Regions from separate parts of the Streptomyces sp. NPDC053048 genome, predicted to be linked through region 1. Evidence: riboswitches for the same ligand, from Rfam matches in the RefSeq annotation. Region 1 holds a riboswitch; each other region holds the start of a gene.
What was found. Region 1 has a riboswitch for cyclic di-AMP ahead of ACIG36_RS12365 (C40 family peptidase). Riboswitches for the same ligand answer to the same signal wherever they lie in the genome.

Region 1 (6,827 bases):
TGACCAGCACGCCATCCTCGAGATCGTCATGCGCCAGCTGGCCGGCGCCGGCTTCACCAGCTGCACCCTGGCCATCGGCCATCTCGGCCACATCATCCGCGCCTACGTCGGCGACGGCTCCCAGTGGGGCATCAGAGTCGACTACACCACCGAGGAGAGCCCCCTGGGCACCATGGGACCGCTGCTGACCATGACCGACCGGCTGCCCGAGCACTTCCTGGTGATGAACGGCGACGTCCTGACCGACCTCGACTTCGGCGACGTGCTCCGCGACCACATCGGCTCCGGCGCCCCGCTGACCATCGCCACCTACGCCCGCAAGGTCAGCATCGACTTCGGGGTGCTGACCACCGACTCCGGCCGTGTCGTGGGCTTCGCGGAGAAGCCCAGCATGGACTACCGCGTCTCCATGGGCGTCTACGGAGTCACCCGCGACGCCCTCGCGCGCTACACCCCCGGCCTGCCCCTCGGCTTCGACGAGCTGGTGCTCGACCTGCTCGAGGCGCGCACCCCGCCCAACGCCTACGAGTTCGAGGGCTACTGGCTCGACATCGGCCGCCCCGACGACTACGACCGGGCCAACGCGGAGTTCTCCGTCCGCCGCGATCTGCTGATCAAGGGAGCGTGACCGGCCCCCATGCGCATTCTCGTCCTGGGCGCCACCGGCTTCCTGGGCCGGCACGCCGCCGACCGCCTGCGCGCCCTGCCGGGCGCCCGGGTGCTCGGCGGCGGCCGCGGCCCCGGTGCCGACGTGCCCGTCGACCTGGCGGCCGGTGACCCGGCCGCCCTGGCCGAGGCGCTGCGCGCCGCGGCCCCCGACACCGTCGTCAACTGCGTGGGCGCGGTCGGCGGCAGCGCCCTGGCGCTGACCTCCCTCAACGCCCACGCCCCGGCCGTGCTGTGCGAGGCGGTGCGCCGGGCGGCGCCCGATGCCCGGCTGGTGCACCTGGGGTCGGCCGGTGAGTACGGTCCCGCCGACGGCCACCGTCCGGTCGGCGAGGGCCATCCCGCGCGCCCGCTCGGCCTCTACGGCGCCACCAAACTGGCCGGCACCCTCGCGGTGACCGGCTCGGGCCTCGACGCCGTCGTCCTGCGGGTGTTCAACCCCGTCGGCCCCGGCGCCCCGGACGCCTCCCTGCCCGGACGGCTCGCCGCCGAGCTGCGCAAGGCCGGACCCGACGGCCGGGTGCGCACCGGCGACCTGTCCGCGTACCGCGACTTCGTCGACGCGCGGGACGTCGCCGAGGCGATCGCCTGCGCGGTGACCGCGCCCCGGCCGCTGCCCGGTGTCCTCAACATCGGCAGCGGGACGGCCCGTCCGGTCCGCGACATCGCCGAGGGGCTGCTGCGGGCCGCCGGTCGGGGCGACCACGTCGGCGACCGCGTCGACGAGGACGGCGACGGCTCACCCCGTTCGGCCGCCGTGCCCTGGATCCAGGCGGACATCACGGCCGCCTGCCGGGCCCTGGACTGGGCGCCGCGTCACTCCCTCGAGGACTCCCTCGCCGACCTGTGGGCCGCCACCGGCGAGCCGGGCGCGGAGGCCCCCGGATGACGGACCACCGCGCCGGACAGGCGCCGCCGGGAGACGGCGAGCGGCTGCTCGTCCCGCTGTACGCCCACCCGGCGACGCACCCGGAGGAATGGGACGCGCTGCTCCGGGCGGCGCCGCGGCTGCACGCCGTGGTGCTCAACGTGGCGGACGGGCCGGGCGGCCGGCCCGACCCGGACTTCCGGGCGGCCGCCGGGCGGCTGCGCGGTGCCGGGGTGCGGCTGCTGGGGTACGTCGACACCGACTACGGCCGCCGCCGGGCCGGCGCGGTGGTGGCCGACGTCCGCCGGCACCGCAGGTGGTACGACGTGGACGGGGTCTTCCTCGACCAGGTCCCGGCGCACGCCGCGCTGCTGCCGCGCTACCGCAGGCTGGTGCTGACCGCCCGGGTGCTGGGCGCGCGGGAGGCCGTGCTCAACCCGGGGACGCACCCCGACCCGGGCTATGCGGCGCTTGCCGATCTGCTGGTGACCTTCGAGGGCACCTGGGAGGACTACCAGCGGGCCCGGGTGCCCGACTGGACCGCCGACCACCCGCCGGGCCGCTTCTGCCACCTGGTCCACGGGGTGCCCGAGGACCGCGCCGCGGTGGTGGCCCGTACCGCCGCCCGGCGGGGGGCGGGGGTGCACTGCGCGGTCCCGGGGACGGGCGCCAATCCCTGGCGGACCGCGCCCCCGGCCGTGGCCGGGGCGGCGGGGGGTGCCCGGTGACCGGGCGGCGGACCGGGGCCGCGCTGTCGGGCCTGCTGCTGCTCGTCCTCGCGGGATGTTCGTCCGCCTCGCCCCCGGACGACGGGCCGGAGCCCACCGCGGACAGCCCCAGGGACCTGCTGACGGCCGCGCCCGACGGCAGCGCGCCGCAGCCGTCCGGGCGCTGGCAGCCGAAGCCGGGCACGCGCTGGCAGTGGCAGCTCGGCGGGCGGGTGGACACCTCCGTGGACGTGCCCGTCTACGACATCGACGGGTTCGAGAACTCGGCCCGTACGGTGGCCGAGTTGCATGCCCGGGGCCGCAAGGTGATCTGCTACATCAACGCCGGGGCGTGGGAGAACTTCCGTCCCGACAAGGAGAAATTCCCCCGGTCGGTGCTCGGGAAGAACAACAAGGGATGGGACGGCGAGAAATGGCTGGACATCCGGCGCCTGGACGTCCTGCGGCCCATCATGGCGGCCCGTATCGACATGTGCCGGCAGAAGGGATTCGACGGGGTCGAACCCGACCTGACGGAGGGATTCCGCAACCGCACCGGCTTTCCGCTGACGGCACGGCACCAGCTGGCGTTCAACCGGATGCTGGCGGAACTCGCCCATGAGCGGGGCCTGGCCATCGGGCTGAAGAACGACCTCGAGCAGATCCCGCAGCTGGTGCGCGACTTCGACTTCGCGGTGAACGAGCAGTGCGCGCAGTACGAGGAGTGCGAGAAGCTGACGCCCTTCGTGAAACGGAACAAAGCGGTCTTCCATGTCGAATACGAACTGCCCCCGGGGGAGTTCTGCGCGACGGCCAAGCGGCTCGGCCTCAGTTCGATGAGGAAGAACCTGGAGCTGGACGCATGGCGGCGCCCCTGTTGAGGAGTGCTGCGGAGGACTTGATTCCATTGCTTCGACTGCCGCCTGCCACAAGGGTTTAGGCCCTGTTCGGCGGGGCCGGCGACGCCTCGGTTCCGGGTTTGCATCCGAAGTGAAGAAGTTCACAGATGACCGTTTGGGCACCGAATTTGAGCGATTGATGGTGCAGGATCTCTCACCGAACACAAGATCCCGTCACCGAGGCGGGCGACCCGGGCGGACGCCGAGTCCTGCCGCCGCACCGGGTGCGGATTCGAATTGATGGATCGGCAGGAGCGGGAGACCCAAGCGGTACGAACCACGAGGTCGGTGGTTCTAGGGGTGAAGCCACGCGAGTGGCCGGGCAACTTCGCAGTCCGAACCCGACAGGTCATCTTTCGCAGGCGGATGTCGAAGGGCTTAGGCATGTCTGCGTTGCCTCGAATACCCGCGCTCGCCAAGCGGGCCGGTACCGCGTCCGCCCTCACCGTCGCCACCCTGGCGGCGTCGGTGCTCGTTCCGGGCATGGCGGCCGACGCGTCGGCGGCCACCGTCGGCGAGAAGGCGATGAAGGTCGCGGCCTCCAAGAAGGGCTCCCCCTACCAGTACGGCGCCGCCGGCCCGAACCGGTTCGACTGCTCCGGCCTGACGCTCTACTCGTTCAAGAAGGTCGGCAAGACGCTCCCGCGCACCGCGCAGAGCCAGTACAACTCGACCCGGCACCTGTCGAGCGGTTCCCGCCAGGTCGGCGACCTGGTCTTCTTCCACTCGGGCAGCAACGTCTACCACGTGGGGATCTACGCGGGTAGCAACAAGATCTGGCACTCCCCCAAGCCGGGCGCCTCGGTCCGGCTGGAGAAGATCTGGACCAACAGCGTCTGGTACGGCCGCGTCAAGTAGGACGTGACACCGGTACCCCCGCTCCGCCCTGTGCCCGGCCACGCGACCGCGTGGCCGGGCACAGCCGGTTTCCGGCCCGGTCGTTCCTAGGCCACCGCGATGACGATCTTCCCCGTGAGGTGGCCGTGCTCGCTGGCGCGATGGGCCTCGGCGGCCTCGTCGAGCGGGTAGATCCGGTGGATGGGCAACTGGAGGATGCCGGCCTCGTGCAGGGCGAGGGCGGCGGTGAGGGCGGGAACGGTCTGTGACGTGGGGCCGCCGACGCTGAAGCGGGCCCCGTGCCGCCGGGCCCCCTCGGGGTCGGCGATGCTCACGACGCGCTCGGGGCCGCCGGTGAGTTCGACCGAGACCCCGACGGCGTCGCCCTTGCCGACGGCGTCCAGGGCGGCGTCCACCCCGCCGGGCGCCGCCTCGCGCACCCGGTCGGCCAGCCCCTCCCCGTAGGCCACCGGGATCGCGCCGAGCCCGCGCAGGTACTCGTGGTTGAACTCGCTGGCCGTCCCCACGACGCGGACGTCCCGGGCGCGGGCGAACTGCACGGCCAGGGTGCCCACTCCCCCGGCCGCGCCGTGGATCAGCAGGGTCTCGCCCTCGTTCAGGCTCAGCAGGTTCAGCGCGCGCCAGGCCGTCTCGGCGGCCACGGGCAGCGCGGCAGCCTCCTCCCACGGCAGGGACAGCGGCTTGACCATCAGCTCCTCGGCCTCGGCCAAGGCCTGCTCCGCATAGGCCCCGGTGGCCGTGCGGCCGAGGACCGCGTCGCCCGCCTGCACCCCCATCACCCCTTCGCCGACCGCCTCGACCAGGCCCGACGCCTCCACGCCGGGCACGTGCGGCAGGTCGACGGGGGCGGCAGCACCCATGGCACCACTGCGGATCCTGTGGTCGATCGGGTTGACGCCGGCGCAGCGCACGGCGAGCCGGACCTGTCCGGGCCCGGGGACCGGCAGGTCGATGTCGGCGAGGCGGAGCACATCGGCGGGGCCGTACGAGGTGAAGACGATGGCCTTGGTCTTGGTCATGGAATCACCTTCTCCGAAAATCAGGCTTTTCCATGTCAGATCCGTATCACCCCGCCCGTTTCCACTCGGATACCCTGCCGGCTCCCTGTCCGCCCGTGCCCGCCCTCCGTGCCCGCCGCACCGTGCGGCTCCTCAGGCGCGGCCTTCGGCGAGCTCCTTCACGCCCTGGAGATTGGCCCGGATCCCGGCGAGGAAGGCACCGAGCCGACGCTCCACTATCTGCTCCTCCTTCTCCGGCGCGCGCTCGATCGCGACGCTGACCCCGGACCGGCCAGGGCCCAGCCGCACGGACTGCCGCAGCAGGGTGCCGTCCCCCTCGGGCTGGAGTTCGAAGCGCCAGGTGGCCATCGGATGCGCCGGGTCGGCGGGGCCGCCGCCGAAGAGCCCTTCGGAGTCGGTGACGGCCCAGCCGAACACCCGCTCGGGCTCCAGGTCGACCACATAGGAGACGGTCCGCCAGTCGCCCATGAACTGACTGTGGTTGTGCCCGGCGAAGGCCGCCCCGAGTGCCGGGCCGGTGGCCCCGTCCAGCCATTCGACGCGCTGGAGCTCGGGGCTGAACCGGGTGGGCAACGCGATGTCCGCCACCAGTCTCCAGACCTCGGCCGGCGCCGCGCCGATGTGGATCTCGTCCTGCGTGCCGGGCCCGTCCGCGTACCGCATGCGCTTCTCCTTGGCTCTGTCGTCTTGGCTCTGTCGTCGACGCTCTCTGTTTCTTCCCTCAGTTCTCAAACACCGGAAGCACCCGATTCGTTGCCCGGGTCGAACGGGAAGAAGTCGACGAGCAGCATGTCCCGCAGGCCCGTCCGGGCGCCGGGCTCGGGCCGGATCGGCGAGACCCCGTGCAGCACGCGCCGGTCGTCGAGGACGATGGTCTCCAGGGGCGCCGTCAGCGAGGCGCGGTGGAGCGGTCGCATCCGGTCGTCGTACAGGCAGGACTCGGCGCCGCGCACCCGTTCGCGCCTGATCAGCACCTGCGCGACATAGCTGTGCCCGTCCCGGTGCACGCCCTCCGGGGCCGGATGCCCGTCGGTGTCCGTGGTGGCGGTGACCCTGATCTGGTGGACGCCACAGGCGTCGATGCCGGCGCGCGGGCCGGGCAGGCGCTCCCGGAGCGTGCGGACGACCGCGCGCAGCGCGGGCCCGTGGGCCACGGCGTCGTCCAGCGGAGCGAACATCCGCTCGACGCCGCCATTGACCTTGTTGACGGCCCGGTCCTGGAAGAACGGGACGTGCGGCAGCCGTTCGAGGCGGTCGCCGAGGATGCGGAACCTGCCGTAGCGGCGGAAGCGGTAGGGCCTGGCGGTGCCCAGGTGCGCGTCGGCGGGCAGGTCGTTCCAGGACTCGGTGAACCGTGTCACCAAGTCCTGGGGTATGCGTTCCAGCGCCGTGGCGAGCAGGGCCGGGCCGTAGTGCGCGTAGGGAGGTGGTACGCGCGAGGAGGTGTCGGACGTGTCGGCGGCAGCGCTCAGCGGCATCGCGGTCATGGAAGTTCCCCCGTATCACCCGTTCTTGGTGCCACCACGGTACCCGGCGCTCCTTCTCCCGAGCCTGTTCATCCGGCGTACACCGCATGTCCGCGCGGCGGGAGGAGGCTTGAGCGGTGAGAGCCGTCACAGCCGCCGAAGCGGTCCTCGTGGTCTCCGTGCACGACGTCGCGCCGTGGAGCTTCGACCGGTGCCGTCAGTGGCTGGACGAGCTGGACCGGCGCGGTGTCCCCGCGACGCTGCTGCTCGTCCCCGGCGCCTGGCGCGGGGTGCCGCTGCCCCAGGCCCCGGCCCTGGTGCGGTGGTTGCACGACGCGCGGGAG
Region 2 (6,827 bases), on a different contig from region 1:
CTTCACCTGCTCGCGGGCCTGCTCGGTCTGGCGGCGCTGGTCGGCGATGTCCGAGCGCTGGGTGACCCACTGGCGCATCGGATAGGCGAGGGCGACGACGATGGAGCAGACGACCAGCGCGAGCAGCGCCGCCCGGCCCGTGAGCCGGCTGCGCCGCGGCGGCCGCGCCCGGTAGACCCGCGCCACGGCGGGCCCCTGCACCAGCGCCGTGCCGAGCGCCTTGAGCCTGGTCGCGGTGGAGAACCGGTCCGCGCCCACGTCGCCTCCCCTGGGAAGAGTCCGCCACGAACGTACGTCCCCGGACACGGTACGGGACCGCGGCCGGGGACGTACGGAGACTGGCGAGAAGGTCAGCCCTTGAAGCGCGGGAACGCGCTGCGGCCCGCGTAGACCGCGGCGTCGTCGAGGATCTCCTCGATGCGCAGCAGCTGGTTGTACTTGGCGACGCGCTCGGAGCGGGCCGGGGCGCCGGTCTTGATCTGGCCGCAGTTGGTGGCGACGGCCAGGTCGGCGATGGTGACGTCCTCGGTCTCGCCGGAGCGGTGGGACATCATGCACTTGAAGCCGTTGCGCTGGGCCAGCTCGACGGCGTCCAGGGTCTCGGTCAGCGAACCGATCTGGTTGACCTTGACCAGCAGGGCGTTCGCGGCGCCCTCCTCGATGCCGCGGCCCAGGCGCTCGGGGTTGGTGACGAACAGGTCGTCACCGACGAGCTGGACCTTGGTGCCGAGCTTGTCGGTGATGGTCTTCCAGCCGGCCCAGTCGTCCTCGAACAGCGGGTCCTCGATGGAGACCAGCGGGTAGGCCTCGACGAGCTCGGCGTAGTACTCCGTCATCTCGGCGGCGGAGCGGTCCTTGCCCTCGAACTTGTAGACGCCGTCCTTGTAGAACTCGGAGGCGGCCACGTCCAGGGCGAGGGCGATGTCCTGGCCGGGGGTGTAGCCGGCCTCCTTGATGGCCTCGAGGATGAGGTCGAGGGCCTCGCGGTTGGAGCCCAGGTTCGGGGCGAAGCCGCCCTCGTCGCCGAGGCCGGTGGACAGGCCGCGGCCCTTCAGCACCTTCTTGAGGGTGTGGTAGACCTCGGTGCCCCAGCGCAGGGCCTCGGAGAAGGACTCCGCGCCGATCGGGGCGATCATGAACTCCTGGATGTCCACGTTGGAGTCGGCGTGCGAGCCGCCGTTCAGGATGTTCATCATCGGAACGGGCAGCAGGTGCGCGTTCGGGCCGCCCAGGTAGCGGAAGAGCGGCAGGTCGGACGCCTCGGAGGCGGCGTGCGCGACGGCGAGGGAGACGCCCAGGATGGCGTTGGCGCCGAGCGAGCCCTTGTTGTCGGTGGCGTCCAGGTCGAACATGGCCTGGTCGATCAGGCGCTGCTCGGTGGCGTCGTAGCCGACGAGCTCCGGGCCGATCTGCTCGATGACGGCCAGGACGGCCTTCTCGACACCCTTGCCGAGGTAACGGTCCTGGTCACCGTCACGGAGCTCGATGGCCTCGAAGGCGCCGGTGGAGGCGCCGGACGGCACGGCGGCACGGCCCGTGGAGCCGTCGTCGAGGCCGACCTCGACCTCGACCGTGGGGTTGCCTCGCGAGTCGAGGATCTCGCGAGCTACGACGACGTCGATGGACGGCACGAGGGTCTCCTTCGTGTGTGCTGGAGTTCTGCAGCACGAGCCTAACGGGCGCCGGAGGCTGCGCCCGCCCTTGGATCGTTCCCCGGACCGAAAATTGGCACAAAAGCCGAGATCGCTGGATGAATCGCCGGTGTGTTCGCTCAAGGGGGACACCGCGGGCCGGGCGGCCGGCCGTGCGAACGCCGGAGCCCCGCTCCGGTGCGGCTCGGGGGGAAGCGCATCGGAGCGGGGCGGTCCGTCGGATGAGCGCGCTCGCTCGTCCGACGATCGGACGGGGCCGGCCGTGATCGGATCGGCGGCCGGCCCCGGGGATCGGCTCGGAGACCGGCCGGGGGATCGACTCGGGGACCGGCCCGCGGATCAGCTCAGGTGGAGCATCTGACCCGGGTAGATCACATCGGCGTCGTCGATGATCTTCTTGTTGAGGTCGTAGAGCTTCATCCAGCCGCCCTTGACCTTCTTGGCGGAGGCGATCGAGCCCAGGGTGTCGCCGGCCTTGACCTCGTACTCGCCGTCGCCCTTCTTGAACGGCGGGGTCTTGGCGTGCTTGCCCGGGGTCTGCTTGCCCGCGGCCGGGGTCTCCTTGCCCTGCGACGGCTTGGCGTGCTTGCCGGTCGACGGGCGCTGGCCGCGGTCGGCGTGGCTCTGGGTGGAGGTGCGGTCGCCGGTGGACTTCGAGGAGCCGGCGGAGACGTCGACGTCCGCCTTCGGGCCGCCGCGGCTCAGGCCGCCGCCGCAGTTGGGCCAGGCGCCCGGACCCTGCATGGCGAGCAGCTTCTCGGCCACGGCGATCTGCTGGGCCTTGGTGGCCTGGTGCGGGAGCGCGGCGTACTTGGCGCCACCCGCGGCCCGCCACGAGGATGCGGAGAACTGCAGGCCACCGAAGTAGCCGTTACCGGTGTTGATGGCCCAGTTGCCGCCGGCCTCGCACTGGGCGACCTTGTCCCAGGTCTGGACGGAGGCGGCGTTGGCGGAGGTCGCGACCATCAGAGGGGCTGCGACGGCCGCGCCGGCGACCCCGGCGAGGGTCACGATGCGGACGGCCTTGGACGGACGACGGTGCTTGCCCTTGGACATAAGTCGGTTTCCTCACCGACGCCTACGAGGTGAGCTGTCGGGTTCGGGCTAGTGAGTTCGCCCGGCCCGGTCCGCTCGCGCGCACCGGGCTTCACCCCAAGCCGTCCCGCTCCCACGACCGCTGGCCGTCGGACCGCTCCGGCGCCTTACCTGGTTCCCCCGCTCCTGCCTACGGCGCTTGCGCGACGACTCCCCCGGCCGCCGGCAGGATTCGGCGTGGCGACCGAGGTGCTCGCGGTGGCGAGCGGTGACGACGTTAAACACAGGCGGCCGACAGGTTCAAACCCTACTTTTCAGCCACAGTTGCCTGTTGTTACCTCTTGGCGGCCATCATTTCCGCAGGTGAGAGCGGGTTCGAGGTCAACGGACGGACACATTCCGGGCATTGCTCAACGAGACCCATGTCTCACTTTCGACTGGAACGGACATTCGGCCCGAACTTCCCGGCTACTTCCGGACATCGATGCGCTGACCAGGCTGGATGAGGTCCGGATCGGTTCCGACCGTTTTCTGGTTCTTCTGATAGAGCGTCTGCCAGCCGCCGGAGACGGAGTGCTCCTCCGCGATGGCTGACAGATTGTCACCGGGCCGCACCGTGTAGGCGTCCGCGCCGGGCGCCCCGGTGCGGGCGTCACCACGCGAGGCGCGCTCGGAGTCGTCCCCGGAGCGCGGCGGCTCGGCGCGGTGCCTGCCCGTTCCGGCACCTGCGTCCGCGTCACTTCCCGTGCCCGCGGAGCCCTCGGGCGTGGCCGGCGTCGTGGGCGTGCCGGGCGTCCGGGAGCCCGTGGGCGCCGGGTCGGTGGCGGGAGTGCCCGACGGCGTGCCGGACGGGGTTCCGGAGGGCGTGCCGGACGGGGTCGTCGCGCCGTCGGACGGCTCGGCGGACGGGTCCTTGCGGTGCTTGCCCCCGTCGCCCTTGTCGGGTGTGCCGCTCGCGGGAGCGGACGGGGTGGCGGTGCCCGGGGTCTGCGACGCGCCGGGGGTCGGCTCGGTGGAACCGGAGGCGGGGGCGGAGGGCTCGTCCTTGCCGTGCGCAGGCGTGGACGGCGACGGGCGCTCCTTGACGGGCTTTCCGGTCCCCTCCGGCTCGGGCGCCGGAGTCGTGCCGCCGGGGTTCACCTCGGCCGCCGGCGCGTCCTTCGTCAGGCCGGAGCTCACGGCGCAGCTGGGCCACGCGTCCGGGCCCTTGTCCTTCAGGATCTGCTCGGCGACGGCTATCTGCTGGGAGCGGCTGGCCAGGTCGGGGCGCGGCGCGTAGGTGGTGCCGCCGTTCTGCTCCCACATCTCCTGGGTGAGCTGCAGCCCGCCGGAGTAGCCGTTGCCGGCGTTGGCGCTCCAGGTGCCACCGCTCTCGCACTGGGCGACCTTGTCCCAGGTGTCGGCGTCGGCCGCGGAGGCGCCGGTGGCGGCGAGCAGCGGCATGGCGATGCTCGCTCCCGTCACCCCCGCTGCGACCACGATGGCGGGTACCTGGCGGGGGCGGCGGTGTCTACCGGTCCCTGAGCGCATGTGCTGGCCTCTCGTGTGGCGGCTGATGATGGTCGTCGAACATAGCGACGTGCCCGGAGAGTCACAAGCCGGTGTAGCGCAGGTCACGCCGAGGTCACACGTGTTGATGCCGCGTCACGGGGTAGGGACCCGGGTTTACCCGCTTGCGGTCCGGCCGGGGGTGAACTCGACGGGCAGAGTGCGCAATCCGCGCATGATCAGCCCTCCGCGCCACCGCAGTTCGGCGGGGTCGGCGGCCAGTCGCAGGTCCGGCAGGCGGCGCAGCAGCGTCGCGAGCGCGGTCTGGCCCTCCAGGCGCGCCAGGGGTGCGCCCAGGCAGTAGTGGATGCCGTGCCCGTACCCGAGGTGCTGGTTGTCGCGCCGCGCCAGGTCGAGGGTGTCGGGGTCGGCGAACCGCTCCGGGTCGCGGTCGGCGGCGGCGAGAACGACGAGCACGGGGTCGCCCTCGGCGATGCGCTGCCCGCCGATGGTCAGGTCCCGGGTGGCGAACCGCCAGGTGGCGAGCTCCACCGGGCCGTCGTAGCGCAGCAGTTCCTCCACGCCGGTGGCGAGCAGGCTCTCGTCCCCGGCGGCCAGGGCGTCCTGGAGGCGCTCGCGCTGCTCCGGGTTGCGCAGCAGCGCGTAGGTTCCGTTACCGATCAGGTTCACAGTTGTTTCAAAACCGGCGAACAACAGGATGAAGGCCATGGCCGCGGCCTCGTCCTCGGTGAGGTGTTCGCCGTGGTCGCTCGCCCGGATCAGTCCGGAAATGAGGTCATCGCCGAGATCCTCCCGCTTCCGGTGGATCAGTTCCGTGAGGTACCCGCGCATCTTCTTCACGGACCGGGCCACTCCGCCGCGCGGCCCGCCGCCGTGGCGGATCATCATTCCCGCCCAGTCCCGGAAGTCGTCCTGGTCCTCGCGCGGGACGCCGAGCATGTCGCAGATGGTGTAGATGGGGAGGGGGAAGGCGAACTCGTGGATGAGGTCCGCCTCGCCCTTTTCGACGAAGCCGTCGATGAGCTGATCGGTCAGCTCCCGCACGCGGGGCGCGAACTCCGCGACCCGGCGCGGGGTGAACGCCTTCGAGACGAGCCGGCGCAGCCGGGTGTGGTCCGGCGGGTCGATGTTGAGCAGGTGCGTCATCAGATTGGCGCTGCGCTCGCCGGGGATGCCGACCTTGCCCTTGCCGTGGGCGCTCTCGGAGTGGTGCACGGGGTTCTTCGACAGCCGCTGGTCTGCGAGCGCCTGGCGGGCGTCGGCGTACCGGGTGACCAGCCAGGCCTCCACGCCGCTGGGCAGGGCCGTGCGGTGCACGGGGGCGTGCTCGCGCAGCCAGGCGTACGCGGGGTAGGGGTCGGTGGCGAATTCCCAGGTGAACAGGGCGGGGGCGGGTGGGGAAGACGCGTCGGGGGCGGGTGAGGAAGACGCGTCGGGGGCGGGCGGGACAGGCGCGTCTGCGGCGGGGGGCGTTCCGTTCTCGTGCACTCCCCGACGCTACCTGTGCGCCCGCTAGTGGGCGCCGCTGCCGCCGCTGCCGAAGGAGCCGCTGCTGCCCGGGTTCCATTTCTTGCGTTCCTCGGACGGCTCCTCGGGGTGGCTGCCGGGGTTGTTGATCTCGTGCGGCAGCACCCGTTCCCCGTTCGCCTCGGTCTGCAGGCGGTCCGATTCGCGGTGCTCGGTGACGTACCCGATCGTGCCCTCCTCGTCGTTGTGCCCCGGCCCGTGGTCGGGGGAGGAGGGGCCCCGGTCGTACTCCTCGCGCGTCTGCCAGGCGCCCTGGCGGCGCTGCGGCTGGCTCGGCGGGGGCGGCTCGTTGTCGCGCCACCGCTGTCCGTAGAAGAAGGCGAGGATCAGCAGGGCGCAGACGATCAGCCCCACGATGAACGGGGCGGTACCGCCCACCCAGTGCGGCAGGGCGAGGTCCGTGTGCTCATAGCGCATGGATGTCGGGTACCCGCCGTCCGCCGTGTCAAGACCGCCACTGGGCCGAACGGGTGAGCGAACCCCTGGTGTGCGCCGGGCTACTCGCCGGCGGCCGCCTCCGCCGCGCGGATCGCGTCCCGGTAGGTGCGGGCCGCCGCGCGGAGGGCCGTCTCCGGCTCGGTGCCCGCCGCCTCGGCCCGTACGGCCAGGGCGAGCAGCTCGTAGCCGACGCCCTCGCCCGCCGGGAGCGGGACGTCGAGGCCGCCGGAGCGGACCCGGGAGGCGAGCTTCGCGGCGAGCGCGAGGGCCGGCTGGCCGAGCGGGACGCCCTCGGTGACCGACTCCCGGCCCTTCTCGGCGGCCTTCTCCCGCATCCAGTGCTCCCTGACGTCCTCCGGCGTCTCGGCGGCCTCCTCCCCGAAGACGTGCGGGTGGCGGCGGATGAGCTTGTCGACGATGACGCCCGCGACGTCGTCGACGGAGAACGGCTCGTCGGCGTCGTCCTCGGCGATCCGCGCGTGGAAGACGACCTGCAGCAGCACGTCGCCGAGCTCCTCGCGCAGCGCCTCGCGGTCGCCCGTCTCGATGGCCTCCAGGAGCTCGTACATCTCCTCCAGGCCGTACTTCGCCAGGTCCTCGTGGGTGCGGATGCCGCTCCACGGGCAGGCGACGCGGATCCGGTCCATGACCTGCACCAGGTCCAGG
Region 3 (6,827 bases), on a different contig from region 1:
GGACTTCATCCAGCGGTATCGGCAACTGGCGGCTACTGGGTGTCGCCCTCCGCGAGGGCCCCCGCCGTCCCGCGCAGCACGCGGAGTTAGCCTGCATGAGGCAGATCGTCTCTTGATGTGGAGGTCCCGGTAATGGCCGCAGAAGCACGCATTCCCACCGCCCTCGTCGCCGCCGGCGGGCTCGTCGGTGGGTACGGCGTCGCCCGGTGGACCAAGAAGCGGCCGCTGGGTGGGGTGGCGCTCGCCGTCGCCGGCGGGGTGGCCGCCAAGCAGTGGAATCAGCGTGCCGGGGCCTGCGCGGCCGCCGGGCTCAGTGGGCTGTACGTCGCCGCCTTCGCCGGGTCGCATCCGCTGGCCAAGAAGGTGGGCGCCTGGCCGTCCGTTCTCGGTGTCGCCGGGGCCGTCGCGCTCGCCTCCTGGGTTGTGGAGCGGCGCGCCTCCTAGGGCCTGTCGCCGCGGGGCAGACGGGAATGTGACGACAGGCCCTAGCAACGCCGCTCCACCGTCCGGCCTACGCCGACGCCTCCGTCAGCCTCGCCAGCTCCGCCTCCGTCAGCTTCAGGTCCGCCACCGCCAGCAGCGGCGGAAGCTGGTCCACCGTGCGGGCGCTGGCCAGCGGGGTGGCCACGGTCGGCTGGGCGGCCAGCCAGGCCAGGGCGACCGTGGCGAGCTCGGCGTCGTGGGCCGCCGCCACCTCGTCCAGGGCGGTGAGGACTCGCAGGCCTCGCTCCGATTCCAGGTGGACCGCGGCGCTGCCCGCCCGCGCGCTGTCCACCTTCGTCCCCGGGCGGTACTTGCCCGTCAGGAAGCCCGACGCCAGGGCGAAGTACGGGATGGCCGCCAGGCCGTGCGCCGCCGACACCTTCGCCAGTTCGCCCTCGTACGTGTCGCGCGAGACCAGGCTGTAGTGGGGTTGGATCGCCACGTACTTCGCCAGGCCGGCGGCATCCGAGTAGGTCAGGGACTTGTCCAGGCGATCCGCCGTGATGTTCGACGCGCCGATCTCCCTGACCTTGCCCTCCTCCACCAGCTCGTTCAGCGTCGTGATGATCTCCTCCACCGGCACCGACTCGTCGTCCACATGGGTGTAGTAGAGGTCGATGCAGTCCGTGCGCAGGCGGCGGAGCGAGGCCTCCACATCAGCCCTGATGACGTTTTTGGCCAGGCCGCGGTACGTCGGGACACCGTTGCCGACCTTCGTGGCCACCACTATCTCGTCGCGGTTGCCGCGGGCCGCCAGCCAGTTGCCGATGATGGTCTCGGACTCGCCGCCCTCGTTGCCCGGCACCCAGGCCGAGTAGACGTCCGCCGTGTCGATGAAGTTGCCGCCCGCCTCCGCGTACGCGTCGAGGACGGCGAAGGACTGCTTCTCGTCCGCCGTCCAGCCGAAGACGTTGCCGCCCAGGGCCAGGGGATGGACCAGGAGACTGCCGATCTTGCGATGAGTTCCAACCGGGTGAATGTCAGCCATGCGATGGTGCAACTCCCCTGCCGAATCTGTTATTCCGCAGGCGCCGGTGCCGGCAGGGGATCCGGAGGGTGGACGGACAGGGGGGTCGCGATGTCCTCGAGGGAGCGGCCTTCCGCTCGTACCGCCAGAAACGCCGCCACCACGCCGCCCATGCACATCAGCGCCGCGCCGATGCTGAACGCCAGGACCGTGTCACCCACCACGCCGCTCTGCGTGAGCGCGGCGAAGAGCAGCGGGCCGCTGATGCCGCCCGCCGCCGTGCCCACCGCGTAGAAGAAGGCGATGGCCATGGCCCGGGTCTCCATCGGGAAGATCTCGGAGACCGTGAGGTAGGCACTGCTCGCGCCCGCCGAGGCGAAGAAGAGCACGACGGCCCAGCAGGCGGTGAGGGTGACGGCGTTCAGCCGGCCCGAGCCGAAGAGCCAGGCCGTGCCGAAGAGCAGCACTCCGGCCAGCAGATAGGTCGAGGAGATCATGATGCGCCGGCCGACGGTGTCGAAGAGCTTGCCGAGGAGGAGCGGGCCGAGGAAATTGCCCACCGCTATGACGGCGAAGAAGTAGCCCGTGTGGGAGGTCGACACGCCGAAGAAGCGCGTGAGGATGGCGCCGAAGCCGAAGGTGATCGCGTTGTAGAGGAACGCCTGGCCGACGAAGAGGGCGAGCCCCAGGACGGCGCGGCGGCGGTAGTCGGAGAAGACCGTGCGCGCGATGTCGCGGAAGCCGAAGCTCTTGCGCTGCCGGATGGTGAGCCTGCCCTTGGGGGCCGGCAGCTTGATGCGCTTCTCGGCCATGACGCGCTTCTCGATCGAGGCCACCAGCTCTTCGGCTTCCTCGCCCCGGCCGTGGATGAACAGCCAGCGTGGACTTTCCGGCACCTGCCGCCGCACCAGCAGGATCACCAGTCCCAGGATCACGCCCAGGCCGAAGGTCAGCCGCCAGCCCACGTCCTTGGCGAAAATGCTCGTATCGAGCATCAGGATCGACAACAACGAACCCGCGATGGCGCCGAGCCAGAAGCTGCCGTTGATGATCAGGTCGACCCGGCCCCGGTAGACGGCCGGGATCAGCTCGTCGATGGCGGAGTTGATGGCCGCGTACTCGCCTCCGATGCCGAAGCCCGTCAGGAAACGGAAGGCGAAGAACCACCAGGAGTGGTACGAGACCGCGGTCAGCGCGGTCGCGCCCAGGTACACCGCCAGGGTGACCATGAAGAGTCTTTTACGGCCGAAGAGATCGGTCAGCCGGCCGAAGAAGAGCGCGCCGGAGCACGCTCCCGCCACATAGAGCGCCGCCGCCAGGCCCGTCACCCCGCCCGAGGTGATCGACAGGCCGCTGCCCTGCTCGGAGAGACGGCCGGCGATATTGCCGACGACCGTCACCTCCAGGCCGTCCAGCACCCACACCGTGCCGAGCCCGATCACCACCGTCCAGTGCCACCGGGACCAGGGGAGGCGGTCCAGGCGCGCGGGCACCGAGGTGGTGATCGTGGTCGCGGTCGTCGTCACACGATCTGATTTCCCGATCGGCGACAGAACATTCCCAATCAATCCCGACAAAACATCATTTGGATGCGGGGGCGGGGTCCCCCGCTGCTACGGCTGCAGGCCCCTGCCCCTCAGCCATGACAGCGGATCGACCGGCGAGCCCCCGCCCGGCCGCACCTCGAGGTGCAGATGAGGTCCGGTGACATTGCCCGTCGCGCCGACCCGCCCGATGACCGTGCCGGGGCCCACCTTCCCCGACGTCACGACCATCGACGACAGGTGGCAGTACCAGATCTCGGTGCCGTCGTTGAGCGTCAGCACGATCCGGTAGCCGTACGCGCCCGCCCACCCCGCCTGGGTGACCGTGCCGCCGCCCACCGCCTTGACCGGGGTGCCGGTCGGGGCGGCGAAGTCCTCGCCGGTGTGGTTCGCGGACCACATGTTGCCCGACTGACCGAAGCCGGCGGTGAGCGTGTACGAGCCCACGGGCAGCGTGTACGAACCGGTACGGGCGCCTCCGCCCGTGGAACGGTCCGCGCGGCGGTCGGACGAACGTTCGCCCCCGGAGTCGGCGCCGGAGCCGGAGTCCGAGCCGGAGGCGTTGTCCCCGGCGGACGCCGACCGCTCCTCGGGCCCGGCCTCCTGACCGTCGCCCTTCTCCGCCTGCTCGGCCTTCTTCGTCTCTTCCGCCTCGTGCGCCTCGGCCTTCTCCGCAGCCGCCTTGCGCTGCGACTCCGCGGCCGAGCGCTCCGCGCTCTCGCGCGCCGAGGCGTCCGCGGCGCTCTGCTGGTGCTCCGCTTGCTGCAGGATGCGGGCGCGCAGCGCCTCGCCCGCGTCGGCGGTGCTGTGGCCGGCGGCCGCGGTCGTCTGTACGCCACCGGCCCCGCCCGCACCACCAGCGCCATCCACACCACCGGCGCCGGTGGCGTCACTGTCCTTCTCTGCCTCACTCGCCAGGAGCGAGCCGACGCCCGGGATCTTCTGGGCCAGGTCCGGCACGGAGATTGCCGCCGCCGGACGGTCCTGGGCGCTCGCCATGCCGCCCGCGCCGACCGCCGCGATCACGCCGACGCCGAGCACGGCGCCGCTGCGGGCCATCGTGCCGCCGCGCTGCTTGACGACGCGGTGTCTGCCGCGGGCGGGAGGCGCCACCGACTCCTCGGAGGGGTTCCACTCGGCCCACGGCTCCTCGTCGCCGGCGGGGCGGTGGGGGACGTTCGTCGGGTCGTACGAACTGCCGTCCAGATCAGTCCTGTTGGACGCCACGGAGGCGCACTCCTTTCCTTCCGACTCGCCTACCGGGTTAGCTGACGGGTTCGGAGCAGGAAGGTCTCCTACGGACCGGTGTGCGGCCCGATTCACCCCAAAGGTTGATGGTTCCCCGGTTCCACCCACGGGATTCGGCGAAGGCACGCGGTGCCGCCTCTTGCGACGGTTGCAACGACCGCGCTGCGTTATCGAACGTTAATAGACATGGCGGCTGGAATCCAAGCCGAAAGCATGAATCCGTACGCCTCTTGGAGTGAGTTCGCGCTACATCGGACTTGACCGTTCGTCAGTCGTTATCCGGCTGAATGCGGACCGTACGCGCGGTCACCTGCGCGATCGGCTGGGTGACGGTGGCGACGGCGGTGGCCGGGCGGTGACGGCCGTCGACGCGCCGGATGGCGAGGAGGGCCATGTCGTCGTCCGACGGGCCGCCCGCGTGGCGGACGACGTCCGCGGTGAGGGCGTCCAGCAGCGTCTCCGGGTTCTTGAACTGCCTGCCGTGCAGGCGCCGCCGGGGGTCGTAGAAGGTGCCGCTCGCGTCCCGCGCCTCGGTCACCCCGTCGGTGAACAGCAGCAGGGTCGCGCCGGCCGGGAACTCCCACTCCTCCACCCGGTCCGGCCACGCGCCCAGCTCCCCCATGCCCAGCGGCAGCGCGGGCACGGCGGGGTGCGCCTCGCCGACGACGCCGTCCGGGTAGAGCAGGAGCGGCGGCGGGTGGCCGCGGTTGACCAGGCGCAGCGAGCCGGTGCCGGGCGAGACCTCGGCGAGCACGGCGGTGGTGAAGCCCTCGCTCTCCTCGAGGTTTGCCCGTCGTGCGCCCTCGCGCTGCAATGCGCGCTCCAGCCGCGCCGCAAGCCCCTCCAGCGTGCGCTCCTGCTCCGCCGCCTCCCGGAACGCGCCGACCACCACCGCGACCGCCTCGACGGCACCGAGTCCCTTGCCGCGGACGTCGCCGACGATGACGCGCACGCCGTGCGGGGTGTCCTGCACCGCGTACAGGTCGCCGCCGATCCGGGCGTCGGCCTGCGCCGCCACGTAGCGCGCGGCGACGCGCAGCCCGGCGATACGGGACGGGGGCGCGGGGAGCACGGCGCGCTGGGCCGCCTCCGCGATGCCGCGCACGGACGCCAGCCGGCGGTCGCCGCGGTGGACGACGTGGTTGATGCCGAGGGCGAGGGCGCCGACGGTCAGGACGGTCACGACCTCGGTCACGGACTCGCCCGTCTCGGGTGCCTGGTGGCCCACCGTGAGCCCGATCATGGCCGCCAGGGCCATGAGCGCGGTGACGAGCGTGCCGCGCGGGGAGAGAAGTGGTGCCGCGACGAGCGGGGCGGAGGCGAAGAAGGGGGCCGAGGAGTACTTCGGGGGCGTGAGCGTGTCGAAGAGGATGCCGGCGGCGATCAGAGCGACGGGCAGCCCGCGCGCCCGGACCGAGCGGCCCCGCACAGGGCGCTGCCCGAGCTGCTTGAGCTGTTCGACCTGCTTGAGCTGCTTGAGCCGCTTGAGCTGTTCGACCTCGAGCCCGTCGTGCCGCTTCCCCACCGTGTGCTCTCCTGACCGCCGGACGCCGTTACGCATTGCGTCTCACCCTTGCGGGTGTGGCGGAGGTGGGCGAACGGGGTTGCGCCGAACGAGGGGGGTGGGGGCGGGCCGTCGGCCCGCCCCCGTACTGCCTTCAGCCCGCGGTCAGCTCGCCGACGGGCGGCTGCCGCCGCTGCCGCCGTTGCCGCCGCGTCGACGCGGACGGCCGGAGCCGCCGGCCCGCGCGGGACGCCCCTGCGACGGCCCCTGCCCGGAGCCCTGACCGCCGGACCGCTGCCCCTGGCCCGAGCCCTGACCACCGGACCGCTGACTCTGGCCCTGCCCCGGCCCACCGGACCGCTGCCCCTGCGGCTGGCGCCGCACCCGCGTCCGCGTCTGCGACTGCGACTGCCGCTTCGGGGCCTGCGCCTGCGGCTGCTGCGGCGGCGCTATGACCACCGGGACCCCGCTGGGCTGACGCGCGCCCGTGACGCGGGCGAGCTCCGGGTCCTCCGGCTGCACCCTGGCCGTCTGGGGCGTGATCTTCGCGGTCGCCATCATCCGGCTCATCTCGCGGCGCTGCTCCGGCAGCACCAGCGTGACGACGGTGCCGGACTCCCCCGCACGGGCCGTACGGCCGCCACGGTGCAGGTAGTCCTTGTGGTCGACGGGCGGGTCGATGTTGACGACCAGGTCGAGGCCGTCGATGTGGATGCCGCGCGCCGCGACGTTCGTCGCGATGAGCGCGGTGACCTGGTCGGTGCGGAACTGCTCCAGCACGCGGTTGCGCTGCGGCTGGCTCTTGCCGCCGTGCAGCGCGGCGGCTCGTACGCCCTCGGACAGCAGTCGCTTGACCAGCCGGTCGGCGCCCCGCTTGGTGTCCACGAACATGATCACGCGGCCCTCGCGTGCCGCGATCCGGGTGACGACGGTCTTCTTCACCGTCTCGTCCGCGACGTGCAGCAGGTGGTGCTCCATCGTGACGACCGCGCCGGCGGACGGGTCGACGGAGTGCGTGACCGGGTCGCTGAGGAAGCGGCGGACGAGGCGGTCCACGTTGCGGTCCAGCGTCGCGCTGAAC
Region 4 (6,827 bases), on a different contig from region 1:
GCCCGGTGAAGCCGCCGGCCAGCAGGTTGCGCAGGACGGTGCGGCCCACGCCGCCGGGTTCGCGGCCGGTGCCGACGACGGCGACGGAGCCGGGGGCGAGCAGGCGCTGGACGGAGCGGGCCTCGGCGAGCCGCTCGCGGGCGCGCTGGACGGCCAGGGATCTGTCGGTGGGCTCGAGGTCGAACTCCAGGCGGACGACGCCGTCCTCGAAGCTGCGCTTCTGGGTGTAGCCCGCGTCCGTGAAGACCTTGATCATCTTGGTGTTGGCGGGCAGCACCTCGGCGGCGAAGCGCCTGATGGAGCGCTCGCGGGCGACGGCCGCGATGTGCTCGAGGAGCGCGGAGGCGACGCCGCGGCCCTGGTGGGCGTCCTGGACCAGGAAGGCGACCTCGGCCTCGTCCGCCGGGGCGGAGGACGGCATGCCGTGGCTGTCGATGCGGTCGTAGCGGACGGTGGCGATGAACTCGCCGCCGACGGTGGCCGCCAGGCCCACCCGGTCGACGTAGTCGTGGTGGGTGAAGCGGTGCACGTCCCGGTCGGACAGGCGCGGGTAGGGCGCGAAGAAGCGGTAGTACTTGGACTCGTCCGAGACCTGCTCGTAGAAGCTGACCAGCCGCTGGGCGTCGTCGGGGGTGATGGGGCGGATCCGCGCGGTGCCGCCGTCGCGCAGTACGACATCGGCTTCCCAGTGGGCCGGGTACGCGTGCGGTGGCGGCGTGTGCATGGGGCCAGCGTAAGGCCGGGCACCGACAGCCGGAGGCGGCGAGTGGCCCCGGGGGCAGGGCCGGACGGCCCTGACGCGGGCGGGCGCACGGGGCACCGCGCACCCCGTGCGACAATGGTCTAGACAACCAATATCGACTTGAAGGGCAACACCATGGTTGAGCGCCGCGTAAACGTCGGCTGGGCCGAGGGCCTGCACGCCCGGCCCGCGTCGATCTTCGTCCGTGCGGCGACCGCCGCCGGCGTCCCCGTGACGATCGCGAAGGCGGACGGCAACCCCGTCAACGCCGCCTCCATGCTGGCCGTGCTGGGCCTGGGCGCCCAGGGCGGCGAGGAGATCGTGCTCGCCACGGAGGCCGAGGGCGCCGAGGCCGCGCTCGACCGTCTGGCCAAGCTGGTCGCCGAGGGGCTCGAGGAGCTCCCGGAGACCGTCTGATCCACCGGAGCCCTCCGGTCCGCCGCCGCGCGGCGGACATGCGACGGGGCCGCGGCGCCGACCGGGCGCAACCGCGGCCCCGTTGTCGTACCCGGCGGCCGTCAATGCCCGGGGCCGACGTCCGTTATTTGCACGCCGTACGCGGCGCGTGCCTGCCGCACCGCGTACGGCGCCGGGGCCGGGGACCGCCACCAATTCCCGGCCGCTATTCCTCCATGAATAGCGGCGGGTTGTTAAGAACGCGCGCCCGCCGTGTTTACGGATTGTTTCGGCGGGCGCACCCGCTGGGGCGCGGGCGGGCGGCGCAGCCGGAATTCGCCGGGCCACCGCTCGGCGCGCGCGGCGGCGAGCGCGCGGGCCCGCTCGGCGTCACCGCGGGCCACCGCGTCCACGAGCGCCCCGCAGGCCTCCCAGGCCTCCAGCGGCCGGGCGGGCGGCTCGGCCAGGTAGACCCAGGCGATCTTGCGGCGCAGCTGGGTGAGCAGGGCGGCCAGGCTGGGGCTGCCGGAGGCCTGGGCCAGGGTCTCGTCGAACCACTCGCCCAGCGGCCGCAGCTCGGCCGTGCGGCCCGCACGGGCCCGCTCCTGGCCGAGGCGGACCAGGCCGCGCAGGACCTTCAGATGCGCCTCGCCGCGCCGTTGCGCGGCGCGGGCGGCGCCCAGCGGCTCGAGCAGGGCGCGGACGTCCAGGAGATCCGCCGCCTCCTGCTCGGTGGGCTCGGCGACACAGGCCCCGGCGTGCCGGCGGGTGGTGACGAACCCCTCGGAGGCGAGGGTGCGCAGCGCCTCGCGCACCGGCACCCGGGAGACCCCGTAGCGGCGGGCGAGGAGTTCTTCGATGAGCCGGCTGCCGGGCGGGAAAGCGCCCGAGACGATGTCGTCGCGGATCGCCGTGCACACGGCGTGCGCGGAAATGCGGCGGCCCTCGTGCGCCGCTTCACCACCGCCGTTCACGTACGGCCCCGCATGGCTGTACCTCCGCCTAAGGCTTAATCCTCCGCGATTCGCGGTCGATTGACATCCGTTCAGCGACTCTATTGCAATCCCCCGCGATTTCCGATGGTGCCGGGGAATCATGGATATTTTTTGGCCAACGCGAAGGCCCCGGCCGGGGGCCGGGGCCTTGACGGAAGCCGCGCCGATCGCTCGGCGGGTGTCACATGTTGACGCCGTGCGCGCTCAGGTAGGCGACGGGGTCGATGTCGGAGCCGTAGGTGGCACCCGTGCGGGCCTCGAAGTGCAGGTGCGGGCCGGTGACGTTGCCCGTGGCGCCGGACAGGCCGATCTGCTGGCCCGGGGCGACCGTCTGGCCGACGGAGACGTCCAGCGAGGACAGGTGGGCGTACTGGGTGTAGGTGCCGTCGTTGTGCTTGATGACGACGTTGTTGCCGTACGCGCCGCCCCAGCCGGCCTCGACGATGGTGCCGGCGCCCACGGCCTGGACGGAGGTGCCCGTCGCGGCGTGGATGTCGATGCCGGTGTGGCTGCCGGAGGACCACAGGCCGCTGGAGGCCTTGTAGGAGGTGGAGACGTAGGAGCCGTCGATGGGGCTCACGAAGGTGTTGAGGCGCTTGCGCTCCTCGTCGCGGGCCGCGCGCTCCTTGGCCTCGCGCTCCTCCTTGAGCTTGCGCTCGGCCTCCGCGTGGCGCTCCTTGGCCTCGGCCGCCTTCTGCTTGGCGGTCTCCTCGGCCTGCAGACGGGCCGAGGCCTCGTCGGCGGCGCTGCGCTGGGTCTCGGCCTGGGCGTCGACGTTCTCGGCCATGACGTCGCCGATGACGACGGCCTGGGTCAGTCCGGTGTCCTCGGGACCGCGGGAGTCGTCCCCGGCGGCGAAGGCCGGAGCGGCGACGCCGGCGACCACGCCGGCGGCGGTCAGGGTGGCTATGCCCGCCACATTGGCGCTGACGCGTGCGGCTCGGCTCGGACGACGGTGCTTACCCATGGCTGGGCGATCCTTTCCTTCCTTCTCGCCTACCGGGTTAGCTGACGGGTTCGGAGCAGGAAGGTCTCCTACGGCTCCCTCGTGAAAGGGAACCGATTCACCCCAGGGACGTTTGGGTCCCCGGCTCCCCTCGGCTCGCGCCTCGGGAACTCGGCGATGGCTGCCCGGGACCGCGGTTGCGGCTCCGATCTGACGGACTGCCGCCCTGACGCTAATCGGCGTCAGATTCGAACGGCAAACAGAACCGGGCTTTTATGACGTACGCCACACGACCAACATGCAACCACTGCGCGAAATCGGGCATAAAGGCGGCGCGTGGGCCTCGCCGGGCCCACGCGCCACGCTTGTCCCGCAATGTCCGCCGCAGGTCGGCGGCGGACCAGGGGGATTGAGCCCCTGTCAGGCCGGGACGACCGTCACCTCGCCGATGCCCAGCGCCTTGACGGGCTCGGTGATCTCGGACGCGTCGCCGACGAGCACGGCGACCAGACGGTCGGCCGGGAAGGCGCTCACGACCGCCGCGGTGGCCTCCACGGTGCCCGTCTCCGCGAGGCGTTCGTACAGCCGCGCCTGGAAGTCGTCCGGCAGGTGCTGCTCGACCTGGTCGGCGAGCGTGCCGGCGACGGCGGCCGCCGTCTCGTACTTCAGCGGCGCGACGCCGACCAGGTTCTGCACGGCGACGTCGCGCTCGGCCTCGGTCAGCCCCTCGGCCGCGAGGGTGCGCAGCACCGCCCACAGGTCCTCGAGGGCCGGGCCGGTGTTGGCGGTGTCCACGGAACCGCTGATGGCCAGCAGGGCGGTGCCGGTGCCGTCGGGGGCCGAGCGCAGCACCTGGCCGAAGGAGCGGACGCCGTAGGTGTAGCCCTTCTCCTCGCGCAGGACGCGGTCCAGGCGGGAGGTGAGGGTGCCGCCGAGGCAGTAGGTGCCGAGCACCTGGGCGGGCCAGACGCTGTCGTGCCGGTCGGGGCCCACCCGGCCCAGCAGAAGCTGGGTCTGGACCGCGCCGGGGCGGTCCACGATCACCACGCGGCCGGCGTCGTCGGCGGTGACCGGCGGCACGGGCCGGGGCTCGGCGGGAGCGCCGGTCCAGGCGCCCAGGGACTCGGCGAGGGCCTGGTCGAGGTCGATGCCGGTGAAGTCGCCGACGACCACGGCCGTGGCGGTGGCCGGGCGGACGTGGGCCTCGTAGAAGGCGCGCACGGAGGCGGCGTCGATGCGCTCGACGGTCTCCTGGCTGCCCTGGCGGGGCCGCGACATCCGGGATCCGGCGGGGAAGAGCTCGGCGGACAGCGCCATGGCCGCCCGGCGGGCGGGGTTGGCGAGCTCGTGCGGGATCTCGTCCAGGCGGTTGCCCACCAGGCGCTCGACCTCGTTGTCGGGGAAGGCCGGGGCGCGCAGGGCGTCGGCCAGCAGGCCGAGGGCCTTGGCCAGCCGGGAGGCGGGGACCTCCAGGGAGAGGCGCACGCCCGGGTGGTCGGCGTGGGCGTCGAGGGTGGCCCCGCAGCGCTCGAGCTCCGCGGTGAAGTCCTCGGCGCTGAGCTTGTCGGTGCCCTCGGAGAAGGCGCGGGCCATGATCGTGGACACGCCGTCGAGGCCCTCGGGCTCGGCGTCCAGGGGCGCGTCGAGGCAGATCTCGACGGCGACGACCTGCTGGCCGGGGCGGTGGCAGCGCAGCACGGTCAGCCCGTTGGGCAGCCGGTCGCGCAGGGGGGCCGGGAAGGCCCAGGGGGTGGCCTGTCCCGCCTTGGGCTGGGGGTGGAACACCATCGACGGGCCGGCGGTCTGCGTGGTGCTCGCGGCAGCGGCGTCGCTCACTGAGCCGTCTCCTCTTCCTGGTTCTCGCCGGCTTCGGCGTCAGCGTCGGTCTGCGGGGCGGTCGGCTCGTACACCAGCACCGCGCGGTTGTCGGGGTGCAGCCGGGCCTTGGCGACCTCCTGCACCTCCTCGGGGGTGATGTCCAGCACCCGCTGCACGGCGGTCAGCGCCAGCTGCGGGTCGCCGAAGAGCACCGCGAAGCGGCACAGCTCGTCGGCCCGGCCGCTGACGGTGGCGAGCCGGTCCAGCCACTCGCGCTCGAGCTGGGCCTGGGCGCGCTCCATCTCCTGCGGGGTGGGGCCCTCGACGGCGAAGCGGGCGAGCTCCTCGTCGACGGCGGCCTCGATCGCCTCCACCTCGAAGCCGCCGGACGCCTTGACGTCCAGCCAGCCGAGGGAGGGCGCGCCGGCCAGGCGCAGCAGGCCGAAGCCGGCGGCGACGGCGGAGCGGTCGTGGCGCACCAGGCGGTTGTGCAGGCGGGAGGACTCGCCGCCGCCGAGGACGGTCAGGGCCAGGTCGGCGGCGTCGGCCTCGCGGGTGCCGTCGTTCGGCAGGCGGTAGGCGGCCATCAGGGCGCGGGAGGGCACCTCCTCGCGGACGACCTCGCGCAGCTCCCCGCCGATGGTGTCGGGCAGGGAGCCGTCGCGCGGGGGCTGCTTGCCGTCGTGGGCGGGGATGGAGCCGAAGTACTTCTCGATCCAGGCGAGCGTCTGCTCGGGGTCGATGTCGCCGACGACCGCGAGGACGGCGTTGCCGGGCGCGTAGTACGTGCGGAAGAAGGCGCGCGCGTCCTCCAGGGAGGCGGCGTCCAGGTCGGCCATCGAGCCGATCGGGGTGTGGTGGTAGGGGTGGCCGTCGGGGTAGGCCATCGCCGTCAGCTTCTCGAAGGCGGTGCCGTAGGGCACGTTGTCGTAGCGCTGGCGGCGCTCGTTCTTGACGACGTCGCGCTGGTTCTCCATCGACTCGTCGTCGAGGGCGGTCAGCAGCGAGCCCATCCGGTCGGCCTCGAGCCACAGGGCCAGCTCGACCTGGTGGGCGGGCATGGTCTCGAAGTAGTTGGTGCGCTCGAAGCTGGTGGTGCCGTTGAGCGAACCGCCGGCGCCCTGCACCAGCTCGAAGTGGCCGTTGCCCTTGACCTGGGCCGAGCCCTGGAACATCAGGTGCTCGAAGAGGTGGGCGAGGCCGGTGCGGCCCTTGACCTCGTGGCGCGAGCCGACGTCGTACCAGAGGCAGACCGCGGCCACCGGCGTGAGGTGGTCCTCGGAGAGGACCACCCGCAGGCCGTTGGCCAGGCGGTGCTCGGTCGCTGTCAGACCGCCGGAGGCGGCCTGTTGCGTGGCCGTGTGACCCATGGGCATGTACGTCCCTTCGATCTCTTTAAGATCCCGCGGTGCCTCGCGACGACTCGCGTGATGAACAGTGCTGTCACTGTATGCAAGCGCGCTGACATCCGGAGAAGTTCCCCGGCCCGCGCACCCTTCCCGGACGGGTCGCGGTCGGGGTTGTCAGTGGAGCGGTCCACAATGGTCGGCGTCAGTCCCGCCTCGGCAATCGATCGAAGGAGCAGCAGCCGCGATGGCCCGCCGCAGCACGAAGACCCCGCCGCCGGAAGACTTCGAGGAGCGCATCCTCGACATCGACGTCGTCGACGAGATGCAGGGCTCCTTCCTCGAGTACGCCTACTCGGTCATCTACTCCCGCGCCCTGCCCGACGCCCGGGACGGCCTCAAGCCGGTCCACCGCCGCATCCTGTTCCAGATGAACGAGATGGGGCTGCGCCCCGAGCGCTCGTACGTCAAGTGCGCCCGCGTCGTCGGCGAGGTGATGGGCAAGCTCCACCCGCACGGCGACGCCTCGATCTACGACGCCCTGGTGCGCATGGCGCAGCCGTTCTCGATGCGGCTGCCGCTGG

Region 2: linked by a shared signal. The riboswitch ahead of ACIG36_RS17245 (transglycosylase family protein) and the one ahead of ACIG36_RS12365 (C40 family peptidase) in region 1 are both predicted to bind cyclic di-AMP.
Region 3: linked by a shared signal. The riboswitch ahead of ACIG36_RS29785 (peptidoglycan DD-metalloendopeptidase family protein) and the one ahead of ACIG36_RS12365 (C40 family peptidase) in region 1 are both predicted to bind cyclic di-AMP.
Region 4: linked by a shared signal. The riboswitch ahead of ACIG36_RS08770 (M23 family metallopeptidase) and the one ahead of ACIG36_RS12365 (C40 family peptidase) in region 1 are both predicted to bind cyclic di-AMP.

Annotation. Positions count from the first base shown of each region.
Region 1 covers NZ_JBITZS010000004.1:314,648-321,474, forward strand. Annotated here, with positions in the region: gene ACIG36_RS12345 (sugar phosphate nucleotidyltransferase) at 1-628, shown strand, start outside; gene ACIG36_RS12350 (NAD-dependent epimerase/dehydratase family protein) at 638-1,555, shown strand; gene ACIG36_RS12355 (spherulation-specific family 4 protein) at 1,552-2,262, shown strand; gene ACIG36_RS12360 (endo alpha-1,4 polygalactosaminidase) at 2,259-3,122, shown strand; cyclic di-AMP (ydaO/yuaA leader) riboswitch at 3,344-3,521, shown strand; gene ACIG36_RS12365 (C40 family peptidase) at 3,525-3,998, shown strand; gene ACIG36_RS12370 (NADP-dependent oxidoreductase) at 4,085-5,017, opposite strand; gene ACIG36_RS12375 (SRPBCC family protein) at 5,150-5,680, opposite strand; gene ACIG36_RS12380 (2OG-Fe dioxygenase family protein) at 5,746-6,504, opposite strand; gene ACIG36_RS12385 (DUF2334 domain-containing protein) at 6,621-6,827, shown strand, end outside.
Region 2 covers NZ_JBITZS010000006.1:119,265-126,091, forward strand. Annotated here, with positions in the region: gene ACIG36_RS17235 (septum formation initiator family protein) at 1-258, opposite strand, end outside; gene eno (phosphopyruvate hydratase) at 351-1,631, opposite strand; gene ACIG36_RS17245 (transglycosylase family protein) at 1,992-2,708, opposite strand; cyclic di-AMP (ydaO/yuaA leader) riboswitch at 2,713-2,895, opposite strand; gene ACIG36_RS17250 (transglycosylase family protein) at 3,156-4,151, opposite strand; gene ACIG36_RS17255 (cytochrome P450) at 4,353-5,684, opposite strand; gene ACIG36_RS17260 (DUF6479 family protein) at 5,709-6,140, opposite strand; gene ACIG36_RS17265 (nucleoside triphosphate pyrophosphohydrolase) at 6,221-6,827, opposite strand, start outside.
Region 3 covers NZ_JBITZS010000012.1:202,294-209,120, reverse strand. Annotated here, with positions in the region: gene ACIG36_RS29800 (hypothetical protein) at 133-444, shown strand; gene ACIG36_RS29795 (aldo/keto reductase) at 512-1,471, opposite strand; gene ACIG36_RS29790 (MFS transporter) at 1,501-2,976, opposite strand; gene ACIG36_RS29785 (peptidoglycan DD-metalloendopeptidase family protein) at 3,064-4,221, opposite strand; cyclic di-AMP (ydaO/yuaA leader) riboswitch at 4,233-4,371, opposite strand; gene ACIG36_RS29780 (PP2C family protein-serine/threonine phosphatase) at 4,511-5,671, opposite strand; gene ACIG36_RS29775 (DEAD/DEAH box helicase) at 5,912-6,827, opposite strand, start outside.
Region 4 covers NZ_JBITZS010000003.1:99,702-106,528, reverse strand. Annotated here, with positions in the region: gene ACIG36_RS08785 (GNAT family N-acetyltransferase) at 1-724, opposite strand, end outside; gene ACIG36_RS08780 (HPr family phosphocarrier protein) at 878-1,159, shown strand; gene ACIG36_RS08775 (GntR family transcriptional regulator) at 1,393-2,112, opposite strand; gene ACIG36_RS08770 (M23 family metallopeptidase) at 2,315-3,100, opposite strand; cyclic di-AMP (ydaO/yuaA leader) riboswitch at 3,112-3,266, opposite strand; gene ACIG36_RS08765 (M16 family metallopeptidase) at 3,500-4,867, opposite strand; gene ACIG36_RS08760 (M16 family metallopeptidase) at 4,912-6,267, opposite strand; gene ACIG36_RS08755 (DNA topoisomerase (ATP-hydrolyzing) subunit A) at 6,491-6,827, shown strand, end outside.